Regions from separate parts of the Caulobacter sp. GW456-12-1-14-TSB4 genome, predicted to be linked through region 2. Evidence: predicted binding sites of a transcription regulator. Region 2 holds the regulator's gene; the other holds the start of a gene.
The links. Region 2 encodes LexA, which represses DNA repair genes until DNA is damaged. Its sites were predicted from a motif close to ATGTTCNCNANNTGTTCT; they were not measured.
Positions count from the first base shown of each region.

Region 1: ssb (single-stranded DNA-binding protein) is a predicted target of LexA. The motif match lies at 4,527-4,544, and genes of this name have one in related genera.

Region 1 is NZ_JBWKZF010000002.1:155,670-166,666, forward strand. It holds gene AC07YH_RS02690 (GNAT family N-acetyltransferase) at 1-337, shown strand, start outside; gene AC07YH_RS02695 (hypothetical protein) at 493-858, shown strand; gene AC07YH_RS02700 (hypothetical protein) at 911-2,188, shown strand; gene AC07YH_RS02705 (hypothetical protein) at 2,195-3,034, opposite strand; gene AC07YH_RS02710 (hypothetical protein) at 3,047-3,745, opposite strand; gene ssb (single-stranded DNA-binding protein) at 3,931-4,443, opposite strand; gene AC07YH_RS02720 (hypothetical protein) at 4,602-4,994, opposite strand; gene AC07YH_RS02725 (hypothetical protein) at 5,015-5,701, opposite strand; gene AC07YH_RS02730 (autotransporter outer membrane beta-barrel domain-containing protein) at 5,872-8,739, opposite strand; gene pseH (UDP-4-amino-4,6-dideoxy-N-acetyl-beta-L-altrosamine N-acetyltransferase) at 8,819-9,373, opposite strand; gene AC07YH_RS02740 (flagellin N-terminal helical domain-containing protein) at 9,451-10,287, opposite strand; gene AC07YH_RS02745 (hypothetical protein) at 10,472-10,708, opposite strand; gene AC07YH_RS02750 (flagellin) at 10,918-10,997, opposite strand, start outside.
Region 2 is NZ_JBWKZF010000013.1:6,239-17,235, reverse strand. It holds gene gltA (citrate synthase) at 1-952, opposite strand, end outside; gene gltX (glutamate--tRNA ligase) at 1,020-2,432, opposite strand; gene AC07YH_RS13815 (ComEC/Rec2 family competence protein) at 2,595-4,778, shown strand; gene AC07YH_RS13810 (isocitrate lyase/PEP mutase family protein) at 4,809-5,564, shown strand; gene lexA (transcriptional repressor LexA) at 5,631-6,338, opposite strand; partial or broken gene AC07YH_RS13800 (class I SAM-dependent methyltransferase) at 6,510-7,310, opposite strand; gene AC07YH_RS13795 (lysophospholipid acyltransferase family protein) at 7,353-7,922, opposite strand; gene trpC (indole-3-glycerol phosphate synthase TrpC) at 8,008-8,796, opposite strand; gene trpD (anthranilate phosphoribosyltransferase) at 8,793-9,818, opposite strand; gene AC07YH_RS13780 (anthranilate synthase component II) at 9,826-10,422, opposite strand; gene AC07YH_RS13775 (hypothetical protein) at 10,540-10,749, shown strand; gene trpE (anthranilate synthase component I) at 10,775-10,997, opposite strand, start outside.

The DNA.
Region 1 (10,997 bases), on a different contig from region 2:
GGCGATGGACGGCGGCGAGCCGATCGGACTGGCCTATGCCTCGTTCCGGCTGAACCCGGCGGTCGGCCTGCTGATCGACAACCTGCATGTCGCGCCCGAGCGCAAGGGCGGCGGCCTCGGCACGGCCCTGCTAGCCGAGGTGGCGCGATGGCTGGTCGATGAGCACGAGGGCGCGCCGCTGCACTTGGAGGTCTACGCCCCGAACGCGGACGCGCTGGAGTTCTACGAACGGAAAGGCGGCGTCGAGGTGGCGCGATACGCCGAGGTCGTGCCCGGCGGGCGCCAGGTGGATACGGTTCGCTACCGATGGGAGCGGCCGAGCGTGCTGCTGAGCTAGCCCACCTGGCGCGCCCTCAGAGTTGCGATTTATAAAAAGCAACTATTAGGTGCATTATCGCACATCCTCCCCCAGGTTGTGCAATTACACTCAAAATTGCTTCGAAAAGCGACGCAATCAAAGATTGCGCCCATAACGATATAGGGAGAAGGCAAATGGCTGCTCGTCCGCTCACCATCACCGTCGTCAATCAGACCGGGACCACGCTGCAATTTGGCAACGTCGTCACGATCCATGGCGAAGCGATCAAGATCACTTCGGGCCCCAACCCGCTGCCCAACCAGGGTCAGGACGTCCTCTACACGGAGAACAGCGGCCTGGTCGGTCCGCAAGGCAGCTTCAGCTACACCTTCCAGGATGGCTCGGGGAAGGCCTTCAACTTCGACTACAACCACCCCTACGGCACCGGCACGACCTATGTGAACGTGACCTCGCCCGGCGGCTACACCTCGAACATGTCGATCAACAACCTGCCGCACCACGACGCCTCCTGCACGATCAACCTGCAGAAACTGGCCTGATCACGCGGCCGGAGGGCCTTGATGGCCCTCCGGTTCTCTCGAGGAGAACGCCATGCCCGTCGTGCCGATCAATGCGGACTTCACGAACCTTCCGCAGTTCATCGACAGCCTGTTCGATACGGACGTCCGCTCGCCCAGCGTCATCACGAACGCCATCGCGGCCGGCGGCCTGACCGCCGCCTTCTCCGACCAGCTGCCGGTGATCCTGCCGGTCTGGCTGGCCGCCTGGCGACAGTCGCAAGGCCTGCCCTACGACCAGACCGATTTCGACCATTGCCCGCCCAGCGACGCGGCGGCGTTGGGTTTCCTGGCGGGCTATCTCGGCGACAACGCGCTGTCGCTCTACGTTCCGACGCTGAACGCGGTCAGCGCGCCGACCGGGCAGCCGCCGATCTACGGCGTCTCCGGCTATCAGCAAAGCGTGTTCAAGCCGAGCGACGCCTGGGACATGGACGTGGTCTCAGGCTTCCTGGAGTTGCTCTATCACGGGGCGCATTTCGTGGCCGTCCACGCGGCCTATGACCTGGCCTATGGGCAGTCGATCGGCGCTCTGTGGTCGCTGTTCAAGAGCAGCTCGGCGCTGGCGCCCTATCGACGGCACGATCCCGGCAATTCGCACTATACCAGCCTGACCAATATCTGCGGCCAATACGTGCCGGACATCACCAGCAACAGCGCGCCGCCGAACTGCCCGCTGCTGGTGGCGTTGCTGTGCTGCCCGACCGTGGCCGAGATCACCTGTAACCCCAGCATGTACAACTCCTTCCTGCAGTTGGAAGGCTGGGAGGCCACCTATGCCCGGCACAACGCCGACTACGCGGTCTACAAGCAGACGCTGTGGAACATCTCGACCTTCGGGGCCTGCGCCTACAGCGAGAAGCGGGGCACGGCGGTGTTCCTGGCGCCCGGCGACTGGGCGCCCCAGCCGTCGCTCGGCACCATCATGCCGCCCTACTATGGCGCCGAGCCGGCGCAGCCCTGGTTGAACACCTCGCTGGTCCAGCTGCCCGCCGGCTACCCGACCACGGTCGTGCGCGGCTCGACCACCAAGCTCGACAAGCGCAGCGGCCGCTACAGCGTGGCCTTCCCGCTGATCCAGCCCAACGCGAGCGGGACCCTGGCGTGGTCCATCCCGAACCCGCCGCCCGGCGCGGACATCGTGTTCGACTTGGTCAGCGGCTCGACGACGGTGATGCGCGGCGTCCGCAATGGCGCGATCACGCCCAGCGTGGCGGCCGGCGACGACTACGCCATCGCCAACGTCACGGGCGACAATGGCTATGCGGCCTATTTCGAGGTCTCGGTGACGTACCGTCCGCCGGACGCCTGATCCAGCCTAGCGCTCAAGCTCAGTGGCCATGCCCTCGGACAGAGCGACCACCTGGTCAGGCGCGAGCCGGTCCATCTTCAGCTTGTAGAGGGCGCGCAGATAGGCCCGGTCGGAGGCCGTCATCCGCTTGGGCCCGTCCGGTTCGGCGAACAGGTTCAGGATCGAGGCCTGGTCCACCTGGGTGACGTCGGGGCGAATGTCGGCCAGCGCGATCATGCTGACATAGTCCGCGAGGGCCCCGATCTCGACGCCCTCGGTCTTGCGCGCGTCGATCACCACCAGACTGTAGTACAGGCGGCTGGCGCTGGTCTGGACGATACGGCTGTCCGGCGCCCGCATCGACTGGACGCTGCTGCTGCTGTCCGAGAGCGCGCCATAGGCCGGGACGTCGTCGGTATAGCTCACCCAGCGCACGGGACTGGAAGTGGCCTTGAAGCGGTCGATGCGAGGCATCGCGATCCGGTCGTAGCGGATCTTGCCGCGACGGCGCGCCTGTTCGAGCATGGCCCTGGGCTCACGCGAGAACAGGATCATCAGGTTGGGATAGCAAGTCTCGGCCGCGAATTGCAGGCCGACCTCGCTCGCCACCTCGCGCAGGCGTGAGCGGACATAGCGGTCCACGTCCTTGCCGGCGCCGGCCACGATCGGACACAACACCTGCAAGCGTCGGCTGATCATGCCATCCGACAGCGCGGTCGCGGCGCGGACATAACTCAGCGTCCGGTCGCGGTTGGCGCCCTTGACCACCAAGGTTTCGGAAACCAGCGGCGGAACATCCTGCGCCACCGCTGGCGTCGTCATCGGGATCGACGCGGCCAGGATCAGACCGACAAGCCAGGACCGCATCGTATTCTGCCCCTATCGCACGCTGTAGACGGCGCGGAGATAGGCCCGGTCTGCCTCCGTCATCGTCTGGGGCGCGGCCTTGGCGTCATCGAACAGGTTCAGGATCGTGCCGTCGGCCGGGGCCGAACGGGTGTGGGTGTCGGCCAGCGAGACCATGGTCACATAGTCGGCCAGGGCCGAAACCTTGACGTTGGCGGCCTTGTTGGCGTCGATCACGACCAGCGAGTTGTAGGGCCGCGCGTCCCGCGTCTTCATGCTGGGCGCGGCCGTGCCGTGCATCCAGCGGACCGGCTGAGTGCTGGTCTTGAACGCCTCGGCCTTCTGGGGCGTGACGCCGCGATAGTTGAACCGCCCCGCGCGCGAGGCCTCATCGACCAGTTGCTGAGGCTCGGACGAGAACAGCACGACCATGTTGGGTTCGCACCGCGTGTGGGCGTATTGCGCGCCGACGTCGTTGGCGACCTGACGCAGGCGCGCGGAGACATAGGCGTTGACCTCGGCCGAAGCCCCTCGGACCAGAGGGCAGATGCCCTGCCGCGCGCCGCCGGTCGGGCGATCCCGCAGCCGCCCCATTTCGATCTGAAGGCCATTCTCGCGGGCCGCATCGCCCATCATGGTGCCGGTGAAGTTCCCGTACAGCGGCTGTGCGGAAACAGCCGACGCGCTCGCCAGCAGAGCCAGCACGCCCATACCCAGAAGCACTTGTCGCATCGCGCATCCTCCTAAGATGTGGGAAGGAGAACACAACCTCCGACTGAGGACAAGCTTGTAACATCGCCGAAAACGAAAGCGGCGGGCGACCGTCCCCGGATCGCCCGCCGCTGCCCCCGTGGAGGGGCCGTCGTCGGCTCTAGATGGCTCGTCGTACGGCCTTCCACATCGCTTGGCCTTTAGGCCTAGAACGGGATTTCGTCGTCCAGGTCGGCCGAGAAGCTCTCGCGCGGACCGCTGGGCTGGCTGCGCTGACCGCCGCCGCCGAAGTTGCCGCCGCCGCCCGAATAGCCGCCGCCACCGCCGTACTCGTCACCGCCGCCCGACGAAGCGCCGGCGCCGTCGCCGCGGCCGCCCAGCATGGTCAGCTCGCCGCGGAACTTCTGCAGCACGATTTCCGTCGAATACTTCTCGACGCCGGTGTTGTCGGTCCACTTGCGGGTCTGGATCGCGCCCTCGATGTAGACGGTCGAGCCCTTGCGCAGGTACTGCTCGGCGACCTTCACCAGGTTGTCGTTGAAGATCACGACGCGGTGCCACTCGGTCTTTTCCTTGCGCTCGCCGCTGGTGCGGTCGCGCCAGGTCTCGGACGTCGCGATGCGGAGATTGGCGACGCGGTCGCCCGAACCGAGGCTGCGGATCTCGGGATCGGCCCCGAGATTGCCCACCAGAATGACCTTGTTGACGCTGCCCGCCATCACTTGACCTTGCTCTCGCCCGGCGACCCTCGCGCCGGAATCTGGAGCGAGACGTTAACGACAGCTTACGATGCGCGCAAGTTTTGTTCTTGGAACGTTCTTGTGGACGGGAAAGACGGCTGTGGACGGAGGAACCGCCCTACCCGCCTCTCGCAAGTCTATTGCCGGCGGATGGCGCCCGGCACGGCCAGGCGGCCGTCGCCCGTGCGGACCAGCGACATGAAGCGCGGCCCCTCATAGGTCTGGCCGACATAGATGCCTTCCTTCTCGAGGAAGATGAACGAGCCCTGGTAGGCGCCGACCATGCCGACGCTGTTGGACTGACCCATGCGCACGAAGCGGATGCGCACGCCTTCCAGCGTGGCCGCGCACTCTTCCATCTGCGGCACGTTCCGGGCGACCGGATTGTAGCGCAGCGTGCCGTCCTTGTTGGTCGCCACCTGGAAGCAGACGCCCTGCTCGAACGGCGCCTTGGTCTGCTTCTCGCAGCCCGACAGGGCGAGGCTGGAAACGGCCAGGACGGCGGCGACGGCGAGGACGGTCTTGCTCATGGATTACACTTATAAACCTATCAGCCGTTCGGGATAGAGCAGTTGGGGCCCTGATCGAACGCGGTGTGGAAGCTGCGGTTGTCCGACGAGATCTCGACGCGGCCCGGCACCAGGCGCAGCGTCTCCTCGCCCCAGCGGCCATAGGTGGCGCCGCCGGTCTTCTCGCAACGGCCGCCGTACAGCTGCTGGGCGCAGGCGTTCAGGGTGATGTCGCCCGGCAGGCGGCGCCACTCGTTGCCGGCATAGCGCCAGCAGGCGGCCAGCGGCGTGTTGGTCGAGGCGCTGGTCGTCGCGCTGGGCGTCGTGGCCGGGGTCGGCGTCGTCGCGGCGGGCGCGGTGACGGTCGGGGTCGGCGGCAGCGGGGTCAGGACGGTGCCGGCCTGGTCGGCGGCGGCCAGGGCGCCCGTCTCGTCGACGCCGACGTCCAGGGCCCCGGTGGCGACGCCGTTCTTCTTGGCGCACTCGGCCAGGGTGATCTCGCCGACGAAGGTCCCGCTGACGAAGCAGCGCAGCGGCCGCGCGGGGTCCAGCTTGCTGTCGTCGTCGCGTCCGGTCTCGACGATCAGGCCGCCGCGCGAGGCCGGAGGAGCCTCGTCCGGCTTCTTGTCGTGGCCCGACATCAGGGCCACGGCGATGCCAAGACCCGCCAGCAACGCGAGCGCCGCGCCGCCGCCGAGGATGATCCGTCGATCTTTCAGAAAGTCCATGGCCCCTGGCTACGACGCGTCGATGACGCTTTCAAGCTCAGTGGGCCAGAAATGGGGCCGCAGCCTGCCTGTTCCAGATGAAACATCTGGAACAGAGAAGTAGGCTCGCGCCTCTAGGAAGTAGAGCGTGATGGCCGCCGAAACCGGCGACCACTTTCGGCTATCACGCTCTAGCCGCCCCCTGTCAGGCGGCTGAGGGCGGCCTGGTAGTTCGCCAGCTGGCTGGTCAGATAGGCCGGCACCGTGCCGTTGGTCTTGCCTGGCTTGCTCGGGTCGTCACTCTTGATGCCCATGGCCGTGTCGGCGATCTCGCGATAGGCGCTGCGCACCGACGACATGGCGCGCTGGATGACCATGGTGGCGTTCTTGCGCCCCGCCTCGGAGGTCAGGTCCAGCTCCGCCGGCAGGCTGAGGCCGTAGACCGGACCGCCGCCGTCGGCCGAGACCTGCTTGCCGTGGTCGTCCTTGGTGGCGCGCACGACGCCGCCGGCCAGGCCAAGGGCGCTCAGCACGTCGGTGCCGCCCTTGCCCGCCACGATCTCGATCGTCGAGGTGTTGGAGGCCGGGCTGATCTTCAGCACCCGGCTGTTGCCGCTGGTGGCGGTCTCGACCTTGGCGCGCGAGCCCGACGCCTTCTTGATCTTGTCGGCCAGGGTCTCGAGCGTGTCGTTGGCCTCGATGGTGATCGTGGTCAGGTTGCCGCGCTCGCGGGTGCGGATCTGGAAGGTGTCGCCGGCCCGGGCCGCCGTCGACGAGACGATACGGTCGGACTGGGTGAAGCTCATGGTTCCGGCTGGCAGGCCCAGGGCGTCCAGCGACGAGGCGCCGGTCTTGGCCACCGACACCGAGGTCGGGGTCGCATAGCCGTCCTTGCCGGTCAGGTGCTGGCTCCAGTCGACATTACCCGTGCCGACATTGACCTGGGCGACATAGCCGTCCTTGGTCCCGATCGTCGACACGCCGTCCAGGTTCTTGCCCGCCGAGCCGACCAGCCAGGCCGTGCCGTTCGAGACGTCGAACCCGGTCATCGTGTCGTCGCCCGCGCCGCCGTAGTAGGTCACCGCGTCATTGCTGTTGTTGGACAGATCCAGCGACATACGGCCGACGAAGGCGTCCATGCCGCCCGCGGCCGCACCCGTGGAACCGCCGATCGACAGGCCGCCATTGGCCGTGGAGCCGCCGACATAGAGCTGGCCGCCGTCGATCTTCAGGCCGACCAGGTCGCCGCCCCCCAGCGAGCCCAGGTCGCGCGCGGCCCCGGCCGTGACCGTGGCGTTCTTGGTGTAGGTCACCGGCACGTTCTGATAGGCGCCGTACTGGTCCATCTGCCGGACGGTCTCGGTCACGACATTGGACGAGACGTCGAAGCTGCGCAGCTTGGCCGCGCCGTTCTCCTTGGAACCGACGATGACCTGGGAACCGTTGACGACGATGTCCGAGACGCTGTCGTTCTCGGTCGTGCCGAATTTCTGGGTGAACAGCGCCTGGGGCTTGCCGGCCGAGTCTGTGGCGAAGGCCGTCAGATAGGCGTCGTAGCCGCCGCTGGGGTCGGTTCCGACCGCGCCAGGCAGGTCCGACTTGCTGCGGCCGCCGACATAGAGAACGCCGTCCGAGCCGAACGCCAGGGCCGTGGCCTCGTCGTCCTGCATGCCGCCGCGACGCACCGTCCACTGCTCGTCGCCCTTGGCGTCGTAGCGGGTGACGAAGCTGTCGCTGGTCGTGGCGGTGTCGCCGCTATTGATCGGGCCGTTGACCGCGCCGTTCAGGCGGCCGGTGACCGAACCGGCCACAGCGACGCTGCCGTCGTCGCCGACGGCCAGGGACAGGCCCTTGGCCTCGTCGGTCGCGCCCAGGGTGCGGGCGTAAAGCAGATGGCCAGCGCTGTCGTACTTCAGCAACGCGACGTCGCTCTCGCCCTTGATCGGCTGGCCGTTGAGGTCGAGCTTGCCGTCGACCTCGGTATCGACGTCGGCCAGCATGTAGACCGAGCCGTCCGCGCCGGTCACCGACTTGCGGACGCTGTTGATCGTGCCCTGCAGGGTCTCGCTGAACACCTTGCCGCCCGGCGCGCCGGCGTTGGCGCCGCCGCCGGTCCCGGCCGCGCTGTACTTGGTCAGGGTGTTTTCGTACTTGGCGTCGTCGGTCGCCGCGTTCTTGTCCGGGTCCGGATCGCCGGCCTTGGTCGTGACATAGACCGCCGGGGCCGTCGTCGGGGCGCTGAAGGTCACCTGCTCGGCGATGTCGCCGTTGACCTTCAGGGCGAAGTCGTCGCCGGTGGCCGGCAGGGTCACGGGCTTGCCGCCGACCTGGACCGTCTGGGCCTGCCCCGCCGTGCGTTGCACCTGGAAGCTGGTGCTCAGCCCAGCCGCCTTCATCTTGCCGTTCATGTAGGTGACGACATTGGACATGGTCCGGGGCGTCGAGCCCATCTCGGACAGGTCCATGGTGATGTTCGAGGTGACGCCGAAGCTCTTGACCGCGACATTGAACGACACGTCGCCCTTGAACTTCGGGACCTCGTCGTCGGCCTGGCCGGTATAGAGCTTGTCGGTCGTATAGGTGGTGGTGTTCTTCGGGACGCCGACCGTGGCCTTGTCGCTGGTCATCACCGCGCCGGTCGTAAGGCGCAACTGGTCCAGCGACAGCCCCTGGACATAGGTGCTGACCTCGCCCAGGCCGCGGGTCAGGGCGGTCTGCATGCGCTTGATCTCGCCGTCCGTCTCGCCCTTCTGCCCTGCCTGGGTGATCAGGGCCGACATGGTGGACAGCGCCTGGTACGAGGCGAACAGCTTCTTGTAGTCGGGGCTGACGCCCTTGAGGCTGGAGGCGCTGGCGTCTTCGTCGATGAACTTGCGGCCGTTCAGGGCGGTGCGGACCTGCTCGCTGGCCTTGGGCGCGTCGCCCAGCCAGGGCGCGTTCGGCACGACGGCCTTCTTGCCGCCCGAGGCCGTGGTCGCCGTTCCAGACGCAGCCGCTCCCGTCACGCCCGCGCGGGCCTGATAGTAGTTGAGCAAGAGGCTGGAATCGAAGCTGATCACGACCTGTTCCGATCGAGGCGCAAATGTCCCCTCCGGCACCTTTGCCAGAGGATCGCTGACGACTCGTTAATACTTGACCTTAAGCTGCGATAAGGTTTGCGTCGGACAGCGCCCGGCGAGCGCCTTCGCGCAGTTGCGCCCACTCCGAAGCCAGAATGCCCAGCAGCACGACGTCGCGCGCTTCGCCGCTCTTCAGCACGTGGCCGCGCAGATAGCCCTCGCGGCGGAAACCGGCTGTGGACTGCGCCTTCAGCGCCGCGTCGTTGTCGGCCATGACCTCGGCGAACACCTTGTGCAAGCCAAGCTCTCCGAAGGCGAGATCCAGGCCCAGCACCTGGGCGGCGCGACCAACGCCCCTGCCCCGCGCCTCGGCCGAGCCGAGGAACCAGTGCAGGCTGGCGCGGCGGTGATGGCTGGTCAGGCCCGTCAGGGTGATCAGGCCCATCGGCGCGTCGGCGCGGGTGATCATCCAGCCACGCATGTTGGGATTGGAACGCAAGGCCTCGAACCAGGCCGCGTGGGCCTCGCGGCTCGGCAGCTCGGCGTCCGACATCCAGCGGTCGACCTCCGGCTCGGAGCGCCACTGAAAGAGGATCGCTTCGTCCTCGTCCCGCAAGTCGCGAAGTTCGATCATGCCCGCCGCCGAATCCCCAATTTACCCCGCGTGAGCTTAGCCCGCGCGTACGACAGGACCTAGCGCCAGGACGGCGCTTAGCCGCCCTTGAACAGCGACAGGATGATCTGCGGCGCGCCGTTGGCGATCGACAGGGCCTGAGCGCCGAGCTGCTGCTTGACCTGCAAGGCCTGCAGGCGGGCGCTTTCCTTGGCGAGGTCGGCGTCCACCAGATTGCCCACGCCCGTCTCCAGCACATCGTTCAACCGGCCCACGAAGGTGTTGTGGGCGTCGATCTGCTTGGCCTGGGTGCCGATATTGCCGACGGCCTGGTTGATCGCCGTCATCGACGTCTCGAGGCGCTGGAACACCGCGTCGGCATTGGCCGGCGTCAGGATGTCGTCGCTGGTCGTCAGGGTGTTGATCGTGCCGCCCAGCGACAGGTTCTGCAGCGACAGCGTGATGGCCTGGGCCGCGTCGGCGTCGGCCAGGAACTGCATGTCGGCCGCCTGGCTGCCGTCCAGCAGATTGGCGCCGTCGAAGACCGCGCTCTTGACCACCTGGTCCAGGTTCTTCAGCAGCCCCTGGAAGTCGGCGTTCAGCGAGGTCCGCGAGCTGGTGGTCAGCGAGGTGTCCTTGGCGGCCACCACCTTTTCGCGCAGCAGCTTCAAGAGGTCCGAGATCGAGTCGCCAGCGGCCAGGGCCACGTCGGCGATCGAGGTCGCGCGATCCAGGCTCATCTTGACGGCGCCGAGCGCGCTCATGTCGCCGCGCTGTTCCTGCGCGATCGACCAGATGGCCGCGTTGTCCTTGGCGGTCGAGATCGCTTCACCCGTGTTGATACGGGTCTGCACCGACTGCATGTCGTCGTTGGTGCGGTTCAGGTTCTGCAGCGCGATCAGCGCGGGCTGGTTCGTGTTGACGCTCAGCGTCATGCGCGGCCTCCGGTCGGCTTTTGCCGTTGGTTGCGATCGCGCGTGATTCGACGAGCGATCTGGTCGCCGTCGAAATTGGGGTCAGAAGGTAAGATTATGGTTAACGCAAATAAACCATATCCATTTACACCTGCGACCCGCCGTCACACCCCACCCCAGAGGCTTAACTCCAGGGTGGTTCGGACTAGGCCTGGCCGTCGTAGACGTCGCCCGACGCGTAGGTGGCTTCCTGACGCAGCTTCAGGATCTGCTCGCGCGGATACTGATTCAGCGTCTCGCCGGTTCTGCGGTCCACGGTCTTGTAGACATAATCACCGGAGTCGTCGTCCTGCTCGATCACCAGGCGCAGATCGCCAGGTTGCGGGCCGTCGTCGACCGGCGGGGCCGGCGCGTGCTCGATCGGCTGAACAGCCGGAGCCACAACGACATTCGCGCCCTCGGACGGGTCCGGGGCGGGCGAAGCGGGAGCGGTTGAAGCGGCGAAATCTCTGATCGCCGACAATGCGGCCTTGGGTTCCATTTTTCTAACTACCGGCTTTGCGGGCCGGCCCTCCTCCTATGGTTCTTGTTGGCCCTCGATCATGAGGAAAGAAGGAGGCGGGCCACGCGGACCCGCCTCCTCCCTGTTCCTTAGCGGAACAGGCTCAGGATCGAGGACGACGATTGGTTCGCGATCGACAGCGCTTGCACGCCCAGTTGCTGCTTGGTTT
Region 2 (10,997 bases):
TCTGCATGACCTTCGCGCGCGGGTCGAAGTTCTTGTACACGCGGTGGCCGAAGCCCATCAGCTTGTACTTCTTGTCCTTCACGCCCTGGACGTAGTCCGGGATGTTCTCGACCGAGCCGATGGTTTCCAGCATCTCCAGGGCTTCCTGGTTGGCGCCGCCGTGCGACGGGCCCCACAGGCAGGCGATGCCGGCGGCGATGCAGGCGAACGGGTGCGCGCCCGACGAACCGGCCAGGCGGACGGTCGAGGTCGAGGCGTTCTGCTCGTGGTCGGCGTGCAGGATGAAGATCCGGTCCATGGCGCGGGTCAGCACCGGGTTCGGCTTCCAGTCCTCGGCCGGCACGGCGAAGCACATGCGCAGGAAGTTTTCCGAGTACGACAGGTCGTTGCGCGGCGACACGAACGGCTGGCCGACCGTGTACTTGTAGGCGCGGGCGGCGATCGTCGGCATCTTGGCGATCAGGCGGTGAGCGCTGATCTCGCGCTCACGCGCGTCGTCGACATTGATGCTGTCGGCGTAGAAGGCCGACAGGGCGCCGACCGCGCCGGTCATCACGGCCATCGGGTGCGCGTCGCGGCGGAAGCCTTGGAAGAAGGCGTCGAACTGCGCGTGCAGCATCGTGTGGTAGGTGATGTTCTTTTCGAACTTGGCGAATTCGTCCGCCGTCGGCAGTTCGCCGTTCAGCAGCAGATGGCAGACCTCGAGGAACGAGGACTTCTCGGCCAGCTGGTCGATCGGATAGCCGCGGTGCAGCAAGATGCCCGCGTCGCCGTCGATATAGGTGATCTTGCTTTCGCAAGAAGCGGTCGAGGTGAAGCCGGGATCGAAGGTAAAGTGGTCGCTCTCGGCATAGACCTTTCGGATGTCCAGGACGTCCGGACCCGTGCTGCCCTTGAGGATCGGCAGGTCGTAGCTCTTGTCGCCAATCGTCAGCGTGGCTTTATCGGTCATACTTAGACCTCTCCATAAATTGGAACGAGCAGTCCAACTTTCGTTTTCGCACGTGCGTTATAGCGCCTCATGCGCGCGACGCCAGGGCGTCGTCAAGGCGCCCCAAACTCTCTTCGCGAGAGAGCGCGGCCATGGTCTTGTTCAGGTCCGGAGCCGGCGCGCCGCCGGTCAGGATCCCGCGCAGGGCAGGGCCGAACTTCCCGAAGCCGACGCCCTCGGATTCCGCGAACGTTTTCAACACCGTTTCCAGCGTCGGAGCGTCGAATGCCTCGGCGGCGGCCAGCTGATCGCGCAGGCGCTTCAGGCGCTCGACCGTTTCTTCGGTCAGCTGCTTTTGGGTTTTTTCTTCCAGGGCCAGCGGCCGGACCTTCAGTGCGAACGCACAGTGATCCACCAGCTCCAGGATGGTCTTGGCGCCTTCCTTCACTTCCGGGACCGTGCGGGCGATGCGCTCGCGGGCGTCGGCGGGCAGGGGCTCGCCACGCTTTTCGGCGGCCGTCAGGGCCAGTTCGGTCAGGCGGGCGTCATCGGCCTTGCGCAGATGCTGGGCGTTGATGTGGTTCAGCTTGGCCCAGTCCAGGCGCGCCGGCGCCTTGACCACGTCGGCCACGTCGAACCAGCTGATCGCCTGCTCGTCGTTGAACACCTCGTCGTCGCCGTGACCCCAGCCGAGGCGCGCCAGGTAGTTGCGCATGCCTTCGGGGATGTAGCCGAGGTCGGCGAACTCGCCGACGGCCTGGGCGCCGTGGCGCTTGCTGAGCTTGGCGCCGTCCGGGCCGTGGATCAGCGGGATGTGGGCGAAGGCCGGCACGCTCCAGTCCAGGGCCTGATAGATCAGGCTCTGGCGGGCGGCGTTGTTCAGATGGTCGTCACCACGGATCACGTGGGTGACGCCCATGTCGTGGTCGTCGACCACGACGGCGAGGTTGTAGGTCGGCGCGCCGTCGGCGCGCAGCAGGACGAGGTCGTCCAGCTCGATGTTCCTGAAGGTCACCGGACCCTTGACCAGGTCGTTGACCACGGTCTCGCCGTCCAGCGGGCCCTTGAAGCGGATCACGTGCGGGACCGCCAGGTCGCCTTCCGGAGCGTCACGCCAGGGCGAGCGGATGGCGCGGCCTTCGGCGCGGGCCTTCTCGCGGGCGACTTCCAGTTCTTCGACGGTCATCCAGCAGCGATAGGCGCGGCCGGCGTCCAGCATCTGCTGCACGGCCTCGACGTGGCGCGGGGCGCGGGTGTGCTGGAAGACGACCTCGTCGTCGGATTCCAGGCCCAGCCAGTTCAGGCCTTCGAAGATCGCGGCGACGGCGGCTTCGGTCGAGCGCTCACGATCGGTGTCCTCGACGCGAACAAGGAACTTCCCTCCCGTATGGCGTGCATATAACCAGTTGAACAGCGCCGTGCGGGCGCCGCCGATATGCAGGAAACCGGTGGGCGAGGGGGCGAAGCGCGTGACGACGCCGGAAGAGGTGGGGTTCGACATGGGCTTCAAAACTGTGGGGCTGGAGGCCGAAATGGCGTCGATGGGCGCGAACCGCAAGGTGGCTCGGGCGGGGCGTCTTAGCACGCCGCTTCGCGCCGGGCCTAGCGGTTTTCCGCATCGCGGCGAACTTGGCTTAACCGTCAAAAATACAGTGGTTTCGGTATGTTAGGCGCGGAACTTGCCGAGGTCGCGTCTGCCGCGCCAGCGGCGCGTCTGTCGTGGTCGGCCCTGAAGGCCGGGCTGCTGACGGAAGGGCGAGTCAATCTGGATCGGGCGTTTCTATGGACGCCGGTGGCGTTCGGTCTCGGCGCGGCGGGCTATCTGGAAGCTGGAGTCGAGCCGAAGCTCTGGATGCTGGCTTTGGCGGCTGGAGCGCTGGCGGCGATCTGGTGGACCGGCCAGCGCTGGAACGCGCCACGTGGCTTCGTCGTGCTGGTCAGTCTGATGGCGTTCGGGGCTACCGGCGGTCTGGCCGCCAAGATTCGCAGCGACCGCGTGGCGGCTCCACGGATGGCTGGGGAGCGGGTCGTGCGGCGGGTGGACGGCTTTGTCGTGGACGTGGTCAGTCCCGGCGCGGGCGGGACGCGTTTGCTGATCGCGCCGGTGACCGTGTCCGGCCTGCCGCCGGAGCGCACGCCTCGCCGCATTCGGGTGACGATCGGCGAGAACGAGACGCCGGCGCCAGGGCAAGCGGTGCGACTGCGGGCCATGCTGGGACCGCCGCCGCCGCCGGCTGCGCCCGGATCCTACGACTTCGCCCGCGACGCCTGGTTCGACTCGATCGGCGGCGTGGGGTTCGTGATCGGCGAGCTGGGGGAGACAGGCCTCGATCCGCCGCCCTGGCGACTGAGCCTGACCATGGCGATCAACGCTTTCCGCTGGGACTTGGCGCAACGGATCTACAACAGAATGGGACCGACCAGCGGCGGGCTCGGGGCGGCCATGGTCACCGGCCACGAGGCGTGGATTCCCCAGGCGCAGACCGACGCCATGCGTGCCTCGGGCCTGGCGCACATCATTTCGATCTCAGGCCTGCACATGGCCATCGTCGGCGGCTTCATGTTCGGCGCGGTGCGGCTGGGCGTCGCCGCCTGGCCGTGGCTGGCGCTGCGGGCGCCGGGCAAGAAGATCGCCGCCGTGGCGGGGCTGATAGCGGTGCTGGCCTATCTGGTCATCTCCGGCGCGCCGCCCCCGGCCGAGCGCTCGGCGATCACCGCCAGCGTCGCCTTCCTGGCCATCCTGTTCGACCGCCGGGCGATCACCCTGCACGGCCTGGCCGTGGCGGCGCTGGTGATCCTGGCGATGAAGCCCGAGACCGCCGGCGAGCCCGGCTTCCAGATGTCCTTCGCCGCCACCGCCGCCCTGGTGGCCCTGGCCGAGAGCTGGCCGCAGCCGGTGAAGGAGATTTCGACGCCATGGTGGATCCGCTGGCCGCAGGCGGGTTTCACCTGGCTGGCGGCCTCGGTCGCGGCGAGCCTGGTGGCGGGCCTGGCCACCGCGCCGTTCGCCATGCAGCACTTCAACCGCGTCGCCGTCTGGGGCCTGCCGGCCAATCTGGCGGTCGCGCCGCTGTCGTCGTTCGTGATCATGCCGTTCCTGGCGGTCGGGACCCTGCTGGAGCCGTTCGGCCTGGGCGCGCCGTTCCTGGCCGTGGCTGGCTGGGGCGTCGACGCCATGCTGGCCATCGCCAACGGCTTCGCCGATGCGCACGGCGCGCAGCGGATCGTCGCCAGCGCGCCGCCGCAGGTGCTGGTGGTCGCTTTCCTGGGTCTGATGGTCCTGTGCCTGTGGCGCGGCCGCCTGCGCTGGATCGGCGCGCCCCTGGCCCTGGCGGTCGCCCTATGGCCCAGGCCTGCGCCGCCGGACGCCTGGATCGCCAATGACGGGGCGACGGCCGCCGTCCGCTCCGGCGACGCGGCCGTGCTGCTGCGCACCGACGCCAAGCGGTTCGGGGCCGAGCTGTGGGCGCGTCGGCGCGGCCTGACGCCGGCGACCTGGAGCCTCTACGCCTGCGACAAGCGGATTTGCGCGCCGGAACTGGGCGCGCCCGTGCGGCTGTCACTGGTCTGGGGCCGAAAGACGCCCGACGCCGAGACGTTGTCGGGCCTGTGCATCCGCAGCGAAGTCGTGGTGATCCGTGGGCCGGCGCCGCCCAGGACTCCGCCGCTCTGCGCCGAGACCGTGCTGCTGGCGGCCGAGGATTTCGCCCGCGGCGGCGCCGCAGAACTCTATCGCCGTTCCAACGGTTGGCGCATCGTCTGGGCTCAGCCATTGCGCGGCGATCGGCCGTGGAGTCGTCCAGAGGAGAGCCGCCTGCTGACAGCCGATGTCACCAGCGGCGGGTAAAGCTTCAGCAGCACCACAGGAGTTGCCGCCATGTCGAACCCGTTCGCCGCCCGCCGCGCGGCCTTCCGCGCCCTGCATGCCGAGGGCTGCTTCGCCCTCCCGAACCCGTGGGATATCGGCAGCGCTAGGCGGCTGGAGAAGCAGGGCTTCCAGGCTCTAGCCTCGACCAGCGCCGGCATGGCCTGGGCCCTGGGCAAGGACGACGGCCAGGTCACGCGCGACGAGGTCATCGAACATCTCAAGATGCTGTGCGCCGCCACCGACCTGCCTGTGAACGCCGATTTCGAGGCCGGTTTCGCCGATAGCGCCGAGGGCGTTGGCGAAAGCGTCACCCTGGCCATCGAGGTCGGCGTTTCGGGCCTGTCGATCGAGGACTGGTCGGGCTCGGCGCTCTATGACCTGCCGGTCGCCGTCGAGCGTCTGAAGGCCGCCCGCGCCGCCATCGACGCCTCGGGTCAGGACGTGATCCTGGTCGGCCGCACCGAAGGCTATCTGCGTGGCGCCCGCGACCTCGCCCCGACCCTGGAGCGCCTGAAGGCCTATGCCGCCGCCGGCGCGGACTGCCTCTACGCCCCGGCGGTCACCGATCCGGACGAGATCAAGGCCATCGTCGAGGCCGTGGCGCCCAAGCCGGTCAACATCCTGTTCTGGGGCGGCGACATGTCGGTCGAGAGCCTGGGCGCGCTGGGCGTGCGCCGGGTCAGCACCGGCGCGGGCCTGGCCGTCGCCGCCTGGGCCGGCTTCGACGCCGCCGCCAAGCGGCTGGCGGAGGAGGGGCGGCTGTAGCCCCGATACGAAAAGGCCCCGATCCTCAAGCGAGGTCGGGGCCAATTCTCAAGTCGCCGAAACGGCCTAGTGGTAGCGGCGGATCAGGCCCACCAGCTTACCCTGCACCTCGACTTGGTCGGGGCCGAAGATGCGGGTCTCGTATTTCGGGTTGGCGGCTTCCAGGGCGATCGAGCCGCCCTTCTTGCGCAGGCGCTTGAGGGTGGCTTCCTCGCCGACCAGGGCGACGACGATCTCGCCCGAGGTGGCGGTGTCGCCCTTCTTGATGATCACGTAGTCGCCGTCGAGGATGCCGGCTTCGATCATCGAGTCGCCCTGCACCTCGAGGACATAGTGCTCGCCATTGCCCAGCATGGCCTCGGGCACCGGCAGGCGCTCGCGCTCGTGCTGGATGGCGTCGATCGGGGTGCCGGCGGCGATCTTGCCCAGGATCGGCAGGTCGCGGCTGTCATTGGCCGGAGCGGAGGACGAGACCGGCGAGGGCGGGGGCGAACCGCCGCCCTCGAACACCTGCGGGCGGAACGCGCCACGGCCCTTGGGCGGGGCGGCCGTCGTGGCCTGCTGCGGCAGCTTCACCACCTCCAGCGCCCTGGCCCGGTGAGCCAAGCGGCGGATGAAGCCGCGCTCTTCCAGGGCCGTGATCAGCCGGTGGATGCCCGACTTGGACGCCAGGTCCAGGGCCTCCTTCATCTCGTCGAACGAGGGGGAGACGCCGGTCTCCTTGATCCGCTCGTGGATGAACATCAGCAGTTCGTGCTGCTTGCGGGTGAGCATGATGACCTCGGCTGGAGCGCGGAACAAACCGCAAACCTTGCGAATGTTCTCTAGGCGTTCCGCGTTAAAGTCAAGTCGAGCGTCGTTCGCCCGAGAAAGGCGAGGAAAATCAATAGCTAGCTTGGCCGGTAAGGCAAATAGCGCCCAGAATCAAAAGCTTAACGAAAGCTTTCAGGCGCGCTTGCGGGCGATGATGATGTCCTGGTCCTGCATCGGCTGGCGGCGCCAGACGCCCAGGGCCTGGTTCAGCACGTCGAGGCCCAGGGCCTCGTACTGCGCCAGGATCGGCTCTAGGTCGTAGCCGATCACCGCCTCGGGCAGTTCCGGCGTCGCGGTCCAGCAGCCGTCCAGGGCGTGGACGAAGTCGAAGGCGATCTGGCCATTGCCGGTGTTGGCGCGGGCCTCCTCGTCGATCAGGTACCAGGAGACGATGCTGGTGCCGTGGGGCTTGAGCACCCGGGCGATCTCGCGCGCGAACTGGGCCTGGTCGGCGGCCAGCAGGTGGGTGAACACCGAGCCCAGCCAGACATAGTCGAAGCTGGCGTCCGGATAGGGGAAGACGAAGGCGCTGGCCGGCTGCGCGCCGCCCGGATTGTACCGGTCGCTGTGCATGTCGGCGTGGACGAACTCGAAGCGCGGGTCGCCGACGGCGATGTTGGCTTTGCACCAGTCGATGGCCTGGGCCATGACGTCGAAACCGGCATAGCGGCCGGCATCATTCAGATAGTCGACCAGCGGGGCGGCGGCGCGGCCGATGCCGCAGCCGACGTCGAGGAAGGCGTGGTGCGGCTGCAGGCCGGCGGCGACGAACAGCTCCTTGAACTGCTGGCCCACGCGGATGAAGTCGGCGTCGGCGGCGCCGACCAGGTGCCAGAGCTCCTGCGGCGCGGCGACGGCGTCAACGGCCGGCGGCGGCGTGGGCGTCAGCGACAGCGCGCGACGAAGCTTGGACAGGAACGCCCGCATCCGATTCCTTTCAGGAAGAGCGGCGGGACCCTAGCGAGCGATCAAGCTTCAGCCAACGGCGCTCTTCAGTTCCGGATGCTTGGGCGTGACCGGCGCATAGAACGCCGCCAGCACGGCCAGGTCCTTCTCGTAGTCGCCGCTGGGCGTCATGGCCGGACCCAGGCCGACCACCTTGCGCTTGTAGTCCATGAAGCCGGGCACCATCGGCACGCCGGCCTTCAGGGCGATGTTGTAGAAGCCGGTCTTCCAGCCGCCGGCCTTGCCGCGCGTGCCCTCGGGCGCGATCGTCAGCATGAACTCGTCGCGCCGGGCGAACTCGTCGGCCATGGCCTGGACCGTGTCGCGCGATTGCGAGCGGTCGATCGGCACGCCGCCCAGGTCCTTCATCAGCCTCTCGAACGGCCAGCGGAACAGCGAGGCCTTGCCCATGAAGCTGAGCTTCAGGTTCAGCGCGTCGGCCGCGCCCAGGAAGTAGACGAAGTCCCAGTTGCTGGTGTGCGGCGCGGCGATGATCACGAACTTGCGGGTCGTGGTCGGGGCCGCGCCCTCGATCGTCCAGCCCTCGCGCTTGAAGAAGGCGACGAGGGACCAGTTCACCACGCGGGCGATCCAATGCATGCGCGTTTCCTCGCGTGGCGGCTTCTTGTTGAGGAGACTGTGATCGGGCGGGACGGAAAACGCCAGATGGCGCGTACCCGATCCGTCAGCCGAGCAGGGCCTTGGTGGCGGCCGTGACGTCGGCCTGGCGCATCAGGCTTTCGCCAACCAGCATGGCCTTGGCGCCGGCGGCTTCCATCCGCACGACGTCGTCGTGGGTGAAGAGGCCGCTTTCGGTAACCAGCAGGGCGTTCTTCGGAGCCTGCGCCGCCAGCCGTTCGGTGACGGCCAGGTCGACGACGAAGCTCTTCAGGTCGCGATTGTTGATGCCGACGAGATCCGAGCCCAGGGCGCCGGCGCGTTCCATCTCGGCCTCGTCATGGACTTCCACGAGGGCGTCCATGCCCAGGCGCTTGGCCTCGGCCATCAGCTCGGCGGCCAGGACGTCGTCGATCATCGCCAGGATGACCAGGATGGCGTCGGCGCCCAGGGCGCGGCTCTCGGCCACCTGCCAGGGATCGACCAGGAAGTCCTTGCGGATGCAGGGCAGGGCGGTCGCGGCGCGGGCGTCGATCAGATAGGCGTCGGCGCCCTGGAAGCTGGGGCCGTCGGTCAGCACCGACAGGCAAGCTGCGCCGCCGGCTTCATAGTTGCGAGCCAGGGCCGGCGGATCGAAGTCAGCGCGGATCAGGCCCTTGGACGGCGAGGCCCTCTTGATCTCGGCGATCAGGGACAGCTTGCCGGGCGCGTGGCCGTGGATCAGGGCGCGCTTGAAGCCGCGCGGCGACGAGGCGTTCTTGGCCGCGTTTTCGAGAGCGCCCAGCGTGCGGCGGCGCTTGCGGTCGGTGACCTCGTCACGCTTGTAGGCGGCGATCTTGGCGAGGATGTCGGTCACGCGGGTGCTTCCGTATTGGTGGCGGCCACCAGGCCGGCGAGGGCGACCTTGGCGCGGCCTTCGTCGATGACGTCGGCGGCCAGTTCGATGCCCTCGACCAGGGTCTCGACCTTGTCGGCGACCAGGAAGGCCGCGGCGGCGTTCAGCAGCACGATGTCGCGATAGGCGCCCTTTTCGCCGTCGAACAGGCGGGTGAGGGCGGCGGCGTTGAAGTCCGGATCACCGCCGGTGATGTCCGACAGCGAGGCGCGCGGCAGGCCGACGGCCTCCGGCGTGATCTTGAACAGATGGATGCGGCCGTCGCGCCATTCGGCGACCTCGGTCTCGCCCGTGGTGGTCAGCTCGTCCATGCCCGAGCCGTGCACCGACCAGGCGCGCTCCGCGCCCAGCGCGCCCAGGGCCTTGGCGATCGGCTCGACGAAGCGCGGGGCTGAGACGCCGACCACCTGACGCTTGGCGCCGGCCGGATTGGTCAGCGGGCCCAGCAGGTTGAAGATGGTGCGGAAGCCTAGCTGCTGGCGGATCGGCGAGACGTGCTTCATCGCGCCGTGATGGGCCTGGGCGAACAGGAAGCAGATGCCGACCTCGTCCAGCGCCTTGCGCTGTTGCTCGCGCGTGGCGTCGATATTGACGCCCAGGGCGGTCAGCACGTCGGCGGTGCCGGACTTGGAGGTGATGGCGCGGTTGCCGTGTTTAGCGACCTTGAGACCTCCACCGGCGGCCACGAAGCCGACCGCCGTGGAGATGTTCAGCGTGTGCAGGCCATCGCCGCCGGTGCCGCAGACGTCGATGACCTCGTACGGATGCTCCAGCTGGACGGCGGCGCGGCGCATGGCGCGGGCGCAGGCGGCGATCTCGCCCACCGTCTCGCCGCGCAGGCGCATGGCGGTGACGGCGGCGGCCACCTGGGCCGGAGAGGGCTCACCACGCAGGCAGGCGGCGAAGAACACCTCGGCGTCCTCGTCGCCCAGGGTCTGGCCGTCGGCCAGCTTGGCCAGCAGCGGCTTGAAAGCGTCGGACATGATCGGCCTAGACCCAGATCTGCGCGTCGCGCTTGACGTTCGCCAGGTCCATGAAGTTGGCCAGCATCTGGTGGCCGCCCTCGGTGGCGATCGATTCCGGGTGGAACTGCACGCCGAACACCGGACGGGTCTTGTGCTGCACGCCCATGATCTCGCCGTCGTCGGTCCAGGCGGTGACCTCCAGCTCTGCGGGCAAGTCCTCGCGGCGGACGGCCAGCGAGTGGTAGCGCGTGGCGGTGAACGGGTTGGGCAGGCCCTTGAAGATGCCCTTGTCGTCGTGGCGGACCTTGCTGACCTTGCCGTGCATGACGGCCTTGGCGCGGATCACCTCGCCGCCATAGGCCTGGCCGATGGCCTGGTGACCCAGGCAGACGCCCAGGATCGGCAGGTCGGCGGGCGCGCTGGTCAGCAGCGGCAGGCAGATGCCGGCCTGGTCCGGGGCCTTGGGACCTGGCGACAGCAGGACGGCGGCCGGCTGCAGGCCCAGGGCCTCCTGCACGGTCAGGGCGTCGTTTCGGTAGACGACCGTCTCGGCCCCCAGCTCGTTCAGATAGTGGACGAGGTTGTAGGTGAAGCTGTCGTAGTTATCGATGACGAGGATCATGACGCCGCCTTTCGGGTGTCAGGTTCTAGCGCGCGGCGGGCCGATGTGTAGCGCCAATTTCGCCTGCGGCTTTCAGTAACGGTTACAGCGGTCACGGAGCCCGGCATGATGGAAGCCATGGACCCGAGTGATTCCGCCCTGGACCCTGTCGCCGTCGCCTATGTCCGCGCGCTGCTGCGGCCCAAGCGTCGCGCCCAGAAGATGGCGCCGGTGCTGGCCGCCGCGGCCTTCGCCGCGTTTTGCGCGCTGGCCTTCGCCACGGTGATGGTGCTGGCGCCGCCCGCGGTCACCCAGCACCTTCCGGACGACCGGCTCGGCGGTCCCTAGTCCAAAGGGAAGACAGCCCTAAGGCTCAGCTGAATCGCCAGGCTTCCTCGGCCGCGCGCTTGAGGGCGCGGGACTTGTGCAGGGTCTCGTCGTATTCGGCGTCCGGATCACTGTCAGCGACGATGCCGCCGCCGGCCTGCACGTACATCATGCCGTCCTTGACCAGCGCCGTGCGCAGCACGATGCAGGTGTCGACCGAGCCGTCGGCGCCGAAATAGCCGACCGCGCCGGCATAGCCGATGCCGCGC